One region of the Pseudarthrobacter sp. NPDC092202 genome, then DNA from elsewhere that is predicted to be linked to it. Evidence: predicted binding sites of a transcription regulator. Region 1 holds the regulator's gene; each other region holds the start of a gene.
The links. Region 1 encodes LexA, which represses DNA repair genes until DNA is damaged. Its sites were predicted from a motif close to TCGAACANNTGTTCGA; they were not measured.
Positions count from the first base shown of each region.

Region 1 (4,276 bases):
GTCTCCGGCCAGTTGTCCGTGGCCATGGTCCATGCGGCTGCCGCCGGCGCCCGCAAGCACACCGCCATCACCGTTGACGCGCTCAACGCCGCGGCCGCCAACCTGGAACTTGCCCTTGCCGGCGTGCCCAACGGACTGCTGCCCAACGGGCTGAATGACGAACAGCTGGACTGCGTGGACCAGCTGCGTGATGCCTGCCGGGCCGCCCTCTCGGATTCGAAGGGGGACGGCAATGCCACGCCCGACGGCGGGAGGCAGCTTGCGCGGTCCCGCCTGATGCTCATCCTGGAACTTTGCGAACGGCTCCTCGCTGCCCGGGAGAACCGCGAAGTGGTGTGGTTTTCCCGCGCCAGCGCCTTTGATCCCGCGCAGGGATTTTCCCAGCCGGATGAGACGGCGCCGGCTTTGATCAACATTGCGCCGCTGTCCGTGGCCGGGCGGCTGCGGGAAGGCCTGTTCTCCGGGCACACCGTTGTACTTACTTCTGCCACGCTGGCCATTGGTTCAGCGTTTGAGCCTGCCGCCGGCGGGCTGGGACTCGTGGGCGAGGGTGCCCCCCGCTGGAAAGGCGTGGACGTGGGGTCGCCCTTCGACTACCCCAAGCAGGGCATCCTCTACGTTGCCGGGCACCTGCCGAAGCCCGGAAGGGGCGCATCCCCGGAAGCACTGGACGAACTCGAGGCGCTCATCCGCGCTTCCGGCGGCGGCGCACTGTGCCTGTTTTCCTCCCGGCGCGCCGCAGAGGAAGCCGCCGAAGCCCTCCGCCCCAAGCTGGACATGACGGTCCTCTGCCAGGGCGATTCCACCATGACCGCCTTGGTCAAGCAGTTCGCCGACGAGCCCGATACCTGCCTGTTCGGAACCATGTCCCTGTGGCAGGGCGTGGATGTCCCTGGCGGGTCCTGCCGCCTTGTGGTGATAGACCGGATTCCCTTTCCGCGGCCGGACGATCCCCTCATGACGGCGCGCTCCCGGGCCGTGGCACAGGCTGGCGGCAACGGCTTCATGTCGGTTTCGGCCACCCATGCCGCCATCCGGCTCGCCCAGGGCGCAGGCCGGTTGATCCGCTCCACGGGGGACAAGGGAGTGGTGGCTGTGCTTGACTCACGGCTTGCCACCGAGCGCTACGCAGGGTTCCTCCGGGGAGCGCTGCCGCCGTTCTGGTCCACAACGGACCGGAAGACGGCAATCGCGGCCCTGGAGAGGCTGGCGGGCGAGAACGCCTGATGCCCAGGCCGGGGCAGTGTTTGGCTGGGCGGAGTGTTTGACCCTGCGCAGGCCTAAACACTGCCCGGGCCTGCTACCCAGCGGGGAACCTGGCTACAGGGACCGGAGCACTGACACGACCTTGCCCATGATGGTGGCGTGGTCTCCGAGGATGGGCTCGTACTGGGTGTTCTGGGGGAGCAGCCACGTGTGACCGTCACGCTGCCGGAATGTCTTGACAGTGGCCTCATCGTCGAGGAGGGCAGCGACGATATCGCCGTTGGCTGCATCCGCCTGGCGGCGCACCACAACCCAGTCGCCATCACAGATGGCCGCGTCCACCATGGAATCCCCGGCCACCCGGAGCATAAACAGTTCGCCCTGGCCCACCAGCTGCCGGGGGAGCGGCATAACGTCCTCCACCTGCTGGTCCGCCAGGATGGGACCACCGGCTGCGATGCGGCCAACAAGGGGAACCATCGCAGTGTCAAGGGCAGTGGGCAGCTCCGTGACAGTGGCGCCGCCGCTGGGGGGCACTGCTGATGGCTGGCTGGCGGGTTTGGCCGCACCACCGTCCAAAGTCAGGGGCATCAGGACCTCCATGGCGCGCGGACGCTTCGGGTCACGGCGCAGATAGCCCAGTTTTTCCAGCTGGGACAGCTGGTGGGTGACGCTGGAAAGGCTGGCCAGGCCCACGGTATCTCCGATTTCCCGCATGGACGGGGGGTAGCCGTTCACATTGACGGAACGCTGGATCGTTTCCAGGATCTTCTTCTGCCGTGGCGTCAGGCCCTTGGCGGTCCTCTTCGGTTGCGCGGTTGCCCTGCCCCCGGCGGCTGCTGCTGCCATATTCGCCAATGCCTTTCGGTGTCCGCCGGGCCTCTCCACGGCAAGGCCCTGGACGATCCCGCCCCATAATGTCAGACCCTGCTGATCGACTGTCCGGGTGGTTGTTCTTTCGTTCAAAACTAGGCCAGCCACACTGCTTTTTCAAACATTTGTTCTAGCGAGTCTCGACAATGTTCGTTGATAGGTGCTAAAACAGAAGAAGCAAAGTTCGAACATATGTTCTACTGCGAACGCCGGCCATTCGAAAGTGGCACCGGAAAGCCCTAGGGGGCGTCGGAGCAGAACATCCGGGCAGCACAGTATGGTCCAGGAGGGCTCAGTTCATGTCAGCTACATCTGTTTCGCGGGGTTCACGTCCACAGCTGCTCTCTGTGCAGCACCTTCTGTCCCGGCCTGAAGAGCGGCAGCCGGAACGGCCGGCCCCCCTTCCGCCCCTGCGGCTGACCCGGCGCGGCCGCATCGTGCTGATCGGTATTCCCCTGGTTCTTCTGGCCGCCCTGCTGCTCTCGCTGGCAGGCTTCTTCAACTCCCCGGCAAAAGCCTCCGACTCAGACGCGGAGCTCCAGACGACCTCCGCGGTCACCGTGACGGTCCAGCCCGGCCAGTCGCTGTGGGGGATCGCAGCCGCCGTGGCGCCTGATCGCGACGCACGCGATGTTGTGGCCGACATCGTGCAGCTCAACAACCTCTCCGCAGGCGCAGTCTTCCCCGGCCAGCAGTTGTTCGTTCCCGCCGGCTGAGCTGCCATAGCCGGCAGCAAGGGTCCGGACCAGCGGGGGCTGCTCCATGGAATGGGCCGGGGGCGCATGCCGAGGGCGAACAGGAACCCGTCACATTTTCCGCCCTCCGGCACGGGCACTAAACTGTTCAGGTGAATGACCAGCTAGAACGCCTGAACCGGCTTCCCCTCCGCAGCAACCTCCGCGGGCTTACCCCTTACGGTGCGCCCCAGCTGGACGTCCCCATCCTCCTGAACGTCAACGAAAACACCCATGGTGTTCCGGCGGACGTAAGGGCGGCCATCAGTGCGGCAGTCACCGAAGCCGCCGCGGGCCTGAACCGCTACCCGGACCGGGAGTTCACGGAACTGCGCAAAGCGCTGGCGGAATACCTGGGCCACGGCCTCGATGAGACCAACCTCTGGGCTGCGAACGGCTCAAACGAGGTACTCCAGCAGATCCTCCAGGCATTCGGCGGTCCCGGACGCTCAGCGCTCGGCTTTCCGCCCACGTACTCGATGTATCCGCTGCTGGCCAGCGGAACGGACACTGAATACATCGTCGGAGAGCGCGCCGAAGGCTACGGCCTCAGCGCTGAATCGGCAGCGCGGCAGGTCAAGGAACTGCAGCCCAACATCGTCTTCCTCTGTTCGCCCAACAACCCCACGGGGACCGGGCTGGGGCTGGATGTCGTGGAGGCCGTGTACGAGGCAGGCGAAGCAAGCCAGACCATCGTCATTGTGGATGAGGCATACCACGAGTTCGCACACGACGGGACGCCCAGCGCACTGACGTTGCTGCCCGGCCGGGAGCGGCTGATCGTGTCCAGGACCATGAGCAAGGCATTCGCGCTGGCCGGAGCCCGGCTGGGCTACATGGCTGCCGCACCCGAAGTTGCCGATGCCCTCCGCCTGGTCCGGCTGCCGTACCACCTCTCAGCCATCACGCAGGCCACTGCCCTGGCTGCCCTCCAGCACCGCGAGGCACTGATGGCGGATGTGGAAGACATCAAGAAGCAGCGGGACCGCATCGTGTCGGAGCTGACGCGGATGGGCCTGAAGCCCGCAGCGTCGGACTCCAATTACGTCTTTTTCGGCGGACTGGAGAACCCGCACCAGGTCTGGCAGGAGCTGCTGGACGCCGGAGTGCTGATCCGGGACGTGGGGATTCCCGGCCACCTCCGGGTCACGGCCGGAACTGAGACCGAAACCACAGCCTTCCTCACATCCCTGGAAAGCATCCTTGCAAGCCAGGCCACGCTTCCCGCCTAGACTGGAAGCAGCGGCGCTGGACGCCCTGAACCACCCCATCTGCCCAAAAGGACCCAAAGCATGAGTACCACCGGATCGAACGTGGCTGCGGCCCGCACTGCGCGCATGGAACGTGCCACCAGTGAGTCGTCCGTGCTCGTGGAAATCAACCTGGACGGCACCGGCACCTCGGACATCGACACGTCGGTACCTTTCTACGACCACATGCTCACGGCGCTCTGCAAGCACTCG
Region 1 covers NZ_JBIVRG010000010.1:34,910-39,185, reverse strand. Annotated here, with positions in the region: gene ACIQF4_RS14895 (ATP-dependent DNA helicase) at 1-1,227, shown strand, start outside; gene lexA (transcriptional repressor LexA) at 1,321-2,055, opposite strand; gene ACIQF4_RS14885 (LysM peptidoglycan-binding domain-containing protein) at 2,379-2,795, shown strand; gene ACIQF4_RS14880 (histidinol-phosphate transaminase) at 2,927-4,045, shown strand; gene hisB (imidazoleglycerol-phosphate dehydratase HisB) at 4,106-4,276, shown strand, end outside.

Region 2 (4,276 bases), on a different contig from region 1:
CGCCAGGACGCGTTCCTCAGAGTTGGCCTTCATCAGGATTTTTTCGCCGCTGAAGTCAACCTCGGCTCCCACGCCCTTGAAGTCGTAACGCTGCGCCAGTTCCTTCTGCGCCTGGTTCAGCGCGTTGGCCACTTCCTGCTTGTCCACTTTGCTTACGACGTCGAACGTTGACTCGCCTGCCATGACTCTCCTTATGCCGGTGGGACCCTGTGCGGGAACAGGGCTTGATCGCTGCCTAAAAGCCTAATACGGATGCCGGTGTTGGTGGGGGAGCGGGTTTCACAGTTCCCTCTCAGCGGACACCCGGAGGGAACGAAGGAGGCCGCCGCAGAGTTGGAACAGTTGGGAAACTGCACGAAGGGAACACCATGCACCGCAAGGCCGTCCGGTACGCCACACGGACCACCACTGCAGCAGCCGGCGCGGTTGCGGGCGCCGCCAGCTCCGTCGCCGCCGCCGCCGTTGCAGCGGCCATAGTCTTCAGTCCCGTGCCGGACGCCTCGGCCCGGATGGAAGGTGTCCACGAGGACCTGCTCCGGGCCGTCCAGCTGAACCAGATCACGGAGGAGCAGGCTTCGAAGTTCGAAGAACGGCTCGCCGGCAGGATCCTCGGCGGCGCCTGATTCCGTTAGTTTTCCCTGGAATTGCGGGGGTTTTGGCGGCGTCCACGGCCCGATTCGATTCTTCGGCGGAAGTTCTGTAAAGTTGTCTTGCCCGCGGTTACTGGAAGCGGAACGGCCCGGAAACGGACGGTTCGCAGACTGCATCGGCGGGTACTTCTTTTGAAGTTCGGCAGATTACCCGAGCGGCCAAAGGGGGCTGACTGTAAATCAGCTGGCAACGCCTACGGGGGTTCGAATCCCTCATCTGCCACCCAAGGAAAAGCCTCCGGAACCTTTTGGTTCCGGAGGCTTTTTTGTGCCCTGCACCGGATCCTGCCGTCCCGTCAGGGCCTTGTTCGCAGATCCTGCCCTTGAACGTTCTGAGCCGCGAAGAAGGCCAGGAGTCCCGGAAAACGGGCCGGCGCCCGGGCAGGAAGTTCGTCCTGAAGCCGTGGAAAACCGCCGTCGACATCAGCAGGGGCCCGGCGTAGGCTGGCAGCATCGGCGCATGTGCCCCGGTACCCTGCGTCGATATCCCCATCGATGAAGGAGGATCAATGAGTGCCGTACGTGAATTCATGACGACGGACGCGCAGTGCATTAAGGAAGACCAGTCCCTGGTGGATGCCGCCCGGATGATGATGGACCTGGACTGTGGGTCGCTGCCCATCTGCGGTGACGACGGCAAGCTGAAGGGCATGATCACCGACCGTGACATTGTGCTCAAGTGTGTGGCCGCGGGACGCGATCCCCGCGACATGATGGCCCGCGACCTCGCCTCGGGCAAGCCGCACTGGATCGACGCGGACGCAAACGTTGACGCGGCGATCGAGATGATGGAAGCCCACCAGGTCCGCCGGCTCCCGGTGATCGCCGACCACAAGCTGGTGGGCATCATCAGCCAGGGCGATATTGCCCGGAACTACTCCGAACAGCGTGTCGGTGAGCTCGTGGAACACATCTCGGAGCGCAAGCCGATGAACGCATAGGTGGGGTTTCCCGGCCAGGGAGCTCCCGCCATCAGCGCCACGGGGTCCCCTCCGTGGCGTTTCTTTGTGCCCGGTCATGGCCTTGTCCGCGGCTCCCCGCCATCAAGGCTAGGAACCGCGGACAAGCTTGGGAAACCTGGGCGCCCCCTGAACCGCACCAGCCAGGGGCCACCAAGAGTGCCGGTCAGTTCAGCGCAATCAGGAGCATCTGGCTGGTGCCGGGGATGCAGGTCTGGAGGATCGCGCGGGGGAACCCGCCGAAGACAGCGATGACGTCGTTGGTGGTTCCCGGGTTGGGCACCTGCCCCCGTGCTGAGACCGTGTAGGTTCCGTAGCCCGGGATGCTGACTGTTTCCCCCACCCCTATACCGGAGAACCGGGCCCAGCCGCCGCAGAAATCGTGCTCGGTGATAAACAGCGAGTAGCCATCGTTGGGGGTGTAGTGGATGGGCCCGATGCAGGCGTCCACCATCGACTGCCCGCCGGCGCCCGCCACGTAGATGGTGCGGATGGCCGGGGCGGCAGGGACAAAGGCGGGGGCGGGCGCCGGAGCCGCGGCCGGTGCGGGGGCGGCCGGCGCTGGAGCAAAGGCCGGTGCGGGTGCCGGTGCCGGTTCAGCGGAAGCTACCGCCACCGGTGGTCCCGTGAGGACCAGCGTCTGGCCCGGAACGATGATGCTGTAGTGGCCCAGGCCGTTCGCCGCGAGCATGGCGTTCATGTCCACACCGTGGCTGGCAGCGATTGCCCCGACTGTATCGCCCGGAACCACGGTGTACAGGTTCGGGTCGCCCGCCGGAGCCGGGGCCGGAGCCGGTGCCGGCTCAGGTGCAGGCGCTGGTTCGGGTGCAGCTGGTGGCGCCGCTTCGGCCGCGGGTGCTGCCGGGGCCTCGGAAACAGCCTGGGCAGCAGGCAGTCCTGCTCCGGAAGCGGCCTCGGCAGCAGGCTGCGCGTCGGTGCCTGCTGCGGCGTTCGGCACCTCCGGCAACGCTGCGGCGGCAACCTGCCCCACCGTCGTCGTGCCCTGGTCCACTGACGCGGGAGGCCCCGCCAGGGCGCCGACGCCAACCGCCGCCACCACGGCGGCCGTTGCCATGCCGGCCCACAGCCTGTTGCTGATAACCGGCCGTCCAGTGGTGATCTCGGTGCGGGGTTCATCCGTGGCGAAGCTCCTGCTGGGGCCTTCGGGGATGGAAAGGTATGGCTGGTTCATGGGTAGCCCGTCCAGGCTCGGTCCAGCCAGGCCGATGCAGTATGCTCCGGCGGGCGGGACGGATCGAGGGGAACGCGCCATGCGCCTCCGCTAATGCGGGGCCGCAGGAAAGGCGCGGGATGGAGGCATCCGCATACCCAGAAGATACGGAGGCTCCGCGAGGGACGGGACCCCGGGAAGCAACCCCCGGGGGACCGCCGGCACATATGTTCGGTCCTAGGAATCCCGAGTCTAGGAAGGGCGCACGGCAGGCGGCACCAGTAGGAATTACCCGAATATTTGAGTGCGGTACTTGGCGAGCGCGGAGCAGGCTACTCAAACGACGGTGGCCCGGTACTTGCCCGCAGGCAACGCTTTTTGGGCAGCCCGTGAACGGGTGTCCGGCTAGGGCGTGCGCCGCTCCTGGAGCGCGGCGATTTCACGCCTCAGTGAGGCAATTTCAGCGGTCAGTTCCGCCACTTCAGCGCGGACCGGCTCCTCGGCCTCGGACACGGCCTCGGCAGTGTCCTCCACCCGCTGAACCAGCCAGGAGGCGATGGAAGCCGTGACCACACCCAGGACGGCGATGCCGCTCATCATCAGGGCGGCCGCAACCATCCGCCCGATCGGCGTCACCGGGTACATGTCGCCGTAACCCACGGTGGTGATGGTGGTCATGGCCCACCACAAGGCATCGCCGAAGGTGATGATCTTCGCGTCCGGGGCCGACTGCTCCACGTCCAGGACGGCCAGGGCGCCCACGAACACCAGCATGGTGGCCGAGCCCGCCACATAGGTGACCACCCGGCCCCTCAGGGTGTCACCGAGCGTCCGGTGCAGCACGGACAACAGCGTCACGAGCCGCAGGAGGCGCAGCGGCCGGAAGAACGGCAGCGCCACAATCACCAGCTCGTGCAGGTTCCGGATAAACCAGCTGCCGCGGTTGGCCGCCAGCCACAGGTTGGCCAGGTAGTCCACGGCAAAGATGCTCCAGGTGGCCCACATAACAGCCTCAAGCGGGAAGGCTGCGCTGCCCTCGATCCGGCCGATCACCTGCCACGCGTAGGCTCCCAGGAAGACGAGTGCCGTCACCGTCAGCGGCCAGTCCGCCAGGTCCCGGTAGCGTTGTTGGGTCATGCAGGAAATCCTACTGTCAGCGCCAGGTACCCCAATGTTACTGACGGGTAGCATGGGGGGATGCACCTGCTCCTGAGAACCCTCCTTATGCTGGTCCGTTCGTCGCGCCGCCCGCCCCTGACCGTCTGGGACAGCTCCTCGCTCCCGCTGCGGGTCCTGCCCACGGACATCGACATCGCCATGCACGTCAACAACGGAATGTACCTGTCCCTCATGGACCTGGGCCGGTTCGACCTGATGGTGCGCAGCGGCGTTTGGAAGCGGATGCGCCGGCGGGGCTGGGGCCCTGTGGTGGCAGCGGAGACGGTTGCTTTCCGGAAGTCCCTCCAGCTGTGGCAGCACTACACCATCGAGACCCG
Region 2 covers NZ_JBIVRG010000001.1:64,055-68,330, forward strand. Annotated here, with positions in the region: gene ACIQF4_RS00300 (YajQ family cyclic di-GMP-binding protein) at 1-183, opposite strand, end outside; gene ACIQF4_RS00305 (hypothetical protein) at 369-623, shown strand; tRNA gene ACIQF4_RS00310 (tRNA-Tyr) at 792-873, shown strand; gene ACIQF4_RS00315 (CBS domain-containing protein) at 1,160-1,591, shown strand; gene ACIQF4_RS00320 (LysM peptidoglycan-binding domain-containing protein) at 1,776-2,801, opposite strand; gene ACIQF4_RS00325 (ion channel) at 3,186-3,917, opposite strand; gene ACIQF4_RS00330 (acyl-CoA thioesterase) at 3,978-4,276, shown strand, end outside.
Region 2: a site for LexA is predicted at 3,000-3,015, ahead of ACIQF4_RS00320 (LysM peptidoglycan-binding domain-containing protein). Genes of this name have one in related genera too.

Region 3 (4,276 bases), on a different contig from region 1:
ATCAGTTTCCGTCCGGGCATCCACTGGCCCAGCTGGGTGACGGGCTTGACGTGGTGCAGGTGCCTGCGCCTGGTGAGGATCTGGTTGAGGACTTCCGCTACGCCGAAGAACCCGATGATGACCGGAATGAACGGTATGCCGCCGTTCAGTTCCAGGACATTCAGGGTGAAGCGCGCGTCACCGGTGATGGGATCACGGCCCACGGTGGCCAGCAGCAGACCGAAGGCTCCGGCGGCAAGGCCCTTGAGGATTCGTCCCGAGGAAACACCCACCATCATCGTCAGGCCGAAAACCACCAGCGCGAACATTTCCGGCGGCCCGAACTGCCGGGCGAACTCCGAAAGGGGTACCGCGGCAACCGCCAGGATGAGGATGCCAAAAAGCATGCCGAAGGCCGAGCCGAAGGCGGACGTTGTCAGGGCCAGCCCCGCTTGTCCTTTCAGGGCAAGCGGGTAGCCGTCAAAGGTTGTGGAGATGGAGGCAGGAGTGCCCGGGGTGTTGATGAGGATGGCCGGCACCCGGTCCCCGAACTGGGCCGCCACATAGATGGTCAGCAGGACGGCGAGGCCCTGGATAGGTTCCAGCGTCAGTGTGAACCCGCTGGCCAGGGCCACGGCCATGGTGGCGGTCACACCCGGGAATGCACCCACGAGCATGCCCACCAGGATGCCCAGGCCGATGTACAGGAGGGTATCGACCTGGAGGACGGTCACGATGCCGTCCGTAACGGGTGAGGCAGCGATCTGGATCATAGGTTCACCCGCAATGCGACGACGAAAAGGAAATGGAGGAGGGCCGTAACGATGGCCGGGAACACGATCAGTGGCCTCCAGCCCCGGCCGCCGTACAGAGCCGTCAGCGCGACGCACGTTGCGAACGTAATCAACCAGAACTGGAGGACGTTCCACAGCAGGAGGTAGCCCACCAGGATTACCGCCGTCAGCAGCATCCTGCCGATGCCCCACCCGCTGAGCGGATCAGGGAGGTTGGCCCGGCTGACCCCGCGCAGCACGTTGACCACCACCTGCAGGACGCCGAAAACGATAAGACTCCATGCGAGCATGGTGGGCCAGAAGGGAGGCCCGAGTTCCACCCGGACCCCTGAACGGATGCCCTGGGCGAGCACCAGGACCAGGATGCCGAGGCCTATGGTGACCGCAGCTGGAACCAGTTCCCTGAGCCGGTGCGCGCGGTCCGTAACCAGCACCTCGGACGCCGGGTGGATATGGGCTTCGGCGTGGTCCTGCTCAGGGTCTGTTGGGTTGAGGCCTGCCGGCGGCCCTGTTGCTGTGTGATCGTTCATTGCGGTTCCTCAGTAGGGGCCGGCCAGCGGAAGGCTGGCCGGCCCGTCTGCCTCGAAGTGTGTGCCTGGCGCTACTTGCCCTGCGCGAGCTTGATCCACGGTCCGTAGCGGTCGGCTTCCTCGTCAAGGAACGCCTTCATCTCCTCCGCGTCCTTGAAAGTGGGTACAAGGTTGGAACCTTCGATGACCTTCTTGTACTCCGGGTCCTCAACAGCCTTGCCCATGGCGTCGGAGAGCTTGCTGACAACTTCCTCGGGTGTACCGGCCGGAGCCATGATCCCCACCCATGAAGCATTCTGCAGGTCAATCCCTTCTTCCTTGGCGGTGGGGACGTCCGGGTTCTTTGGATCCCGTTCCTCCGTCAGCATGGCCAGGTAGCGGAGCTTGCCTGCGTCCACCTGGTTCTTCTGCGTGCCGATCGCATCGATCGAGAAGTCGACGTCACCGGCCGCCGCAGCGGCAACGGCCGGGGCGGAGCCGTCAAACGGTACAGATGTGAGCTCGATTCCGGCAAGTTCCTGGAAGCCCTGGGCGGGGGAATCCCAGACCGAGCCAACACCCGGGCTGGAGTAGGTGACCTTTCCGGGATTGGCCTTGGCGTCCGCGACGAGGTCCTTGAGCGACTGATAGGGGCTGTCCACCGGGACAGCGATGGCACCGGGTCCGGCCAGGCCCTGGCCAATCGGCGCGTAGTTGGACGGGTCAATGTCGTAATCCTGGAACTGCAGGGTGGCTACCTCTACGCCCATCATCGAAAGGTTGTAGCCGTCCGGCTTTTGGTCCTTCAGCCAGTTGTAGGCCACCGACCCGTTGGCCCCCGGCTTGTTTTCGACGATGACCTCGACGCCCAGCTCTTTTTCCAGCAGCGGTGCAATGGTACGGGCCGTCAGGTCCCCCGAGCCGCCTGCGGCCCAAGGAACGGTCAGCCGGATGTCCTGCGCGGGGAAGTCGGCTTCGGAACTGCTGTTGCTGCCCGAGGCGCAACCAGTCAGCGCAAGCAACCCCGCCGTGCCCACTGCGAGTGATTTTAGAAGGGTTTTCACTACGGTTTTCTCCTTTGATACCCGTAATCCGACAAGGCTGCCGGCTATCATCTCCGACAGTGCACCTCATCTGGGACCCTGTACGCATCACGAACATGTGTGCATAAAACGTACAGTAGTTGTAATCTAGTTCACATCGAGGCCCGGAACAAGGCCGCGGCCGAAATTGTGACCAAGCAATCCGACCCATGGACGCTTCGCACTGGCGGGGCCGGAAGGTGGACAGAATGAGTACTCCGGCGGAGTCATACCTGGTGGGGTTGATCGGCGAAGGAACCACGCACTCCCTGACCCCTGCCCTCCACGAGCGGGAAGCCGACCATCACGGACTGCGGTACATCTACCGGACCGTGGACCTGACTGTCCTGGCACGTCCGGCCGGAGACGTGGGGGCCCTGCTCTCGGCCGGACGCGACCTCGGCTTCAATGCCTTCAACATCACCGTTCCCACCAAACAGGTTGTCCTTGGGTACCTTGACGATCTCTCGGACGATGCGGCGCGGTTGGGGGCCGTCAACACCGTCCTTATCCGTGATGGCAAGTTCATCGGCCACAACACCGATTACTCCGGATTTGGCTCCGCCCTTGAGGAAGGCCTTCCAGGCGCGTCCCTTGGACGTGTTGTGCAGCTGGGCGCCGGCGGCGCCGGCGCCGCTACGGCCTACGCGCTCCTGGCAGCAGGAGCTGAGCACCTGTGCGTCCTGGACCTTGATCCCGCCCGTTCCCGGGAGCGGGCCGAGGCCCTGGCGCGGCACTTCCCGGACAGGAACATCGAATGGCGGCCGATGAGTGAGGTGGCCGATGTGATGTCCGACGCCGACGGGCTGGTGCATGCCACCCCTGTGGGGATGCACGCCCATCCGGGCATGCCCCTGGACGGGGACCTGCTCCAATCCCGGCACTGGGTGGCCGATATTGTCTACCGCCCGATCGAAACTGGGCTGCTCAAGGCAGCCGCTGCCAAAGGGTGCCGCGTGCTGGACGGCGGCCACATGGCCGTGGGCCAGGCAGTGGACGCCTTCCGCCTCATCACGGGCGTGGAACCGGACCGCTCACGCATGAGGGAGCATTTCCTGTCCATGCTCCGGCGGGGGGCCTAAGCATCAACAGTATGCGCCCCCTGGACCGGCTAACCCCGTGCGCTGAGGTCGGCGGAGATGAGTTTCGCCGTCGCAATGATCTCCTGTGCCACCGAAGCCAGGAAGGCGTCCGGGTCCGGTTTGGCAGCGACGGACTGGGCCTGCAGGGACACGTTGACAGCCGCCACAACCTTGGAGCGGTCGTACACAGGGGCAGCCACGGACATCAGGCCAAGCTCCAGCTCCTGGTCCAGCAGGCACCAGCCCTGCGCCCGGACTGTCTCCAGGACCGACAGAAGGTCCTTGACGGTGCCCAGGGCGCGCGGGGTCAGCGGTTTGATCTCGGCGGCGGCCAGATAGGACTTCAGGTCCGCCGGGGGCAGTCCCGCGAGCAGGACGCGGCCCATCGACGTAGCGTACGCCGGGAAGCGGGTGCCCACGGTGATGCCCACATTCATGATCCGGCGGGTGGTCACCCGGGCGATGTAGGCGATGTCAGTCCCGTCGAGCACTGCGGCAGAAGTGGATTCCCCCAGCTTCAGGGACAGTTCCTCAAGGTGCGGCTGCGCCATCTGCGGCAGCGACAGCCCGGACAGATACGCGTAGCCCAGCTGGAGCACCTTGGCCGTGAGCGCGAATGTTTTACCGTCGGTCCGCACGTAGCCCAGTTCCACCAGGGTATGCAGGAACCGCCGGGCAGTGGCGCGCGTCAGCCCGGTGCGGGCTGCCACCTCCGTCAGGGTCATCACCGGGTGGTCCGTATCGAATGCACGGATAACGGCGAGCCCGCGGGCCAGGGACTGGACGTACTGGTCACTGGCCTGCGGGGCACCCGCTGATGCTGCGTCGGT
Region 3 covers NZ_JBIVRG010000012.1:117,238-121,513, forward strand. Annotated here, with positions in the region: gene ACIQF4_RS16770 (tripartite tricarboxylate transporter permease) at 1-752, opposite strand, end outside; gene ACIQF4_RS16775 (tripartite tricarboxylate transporter TctB family protein) at 749-1,303, opposite strand; gene ACIQF4_RS16780 (tripartite tricarboxylate transporter substrate binding protein) at 1,375-2,346, opposite strand; gene ACIQF4_RS16785 (shikimate dehydrogenase) at 2,574-3,446, shown strand; gene ACIQF4_RS16790 (IclR family transcriptional regulator C-terminal domain-containing protein) at 3,476-4,276, opposite strand, start outside.
Region 3: a site for LexA is predicted at 2,436-2,451, ahead of ACIQF4_RS16785 (shikimate dehydrogenase). Genes of this name have one in related genera too.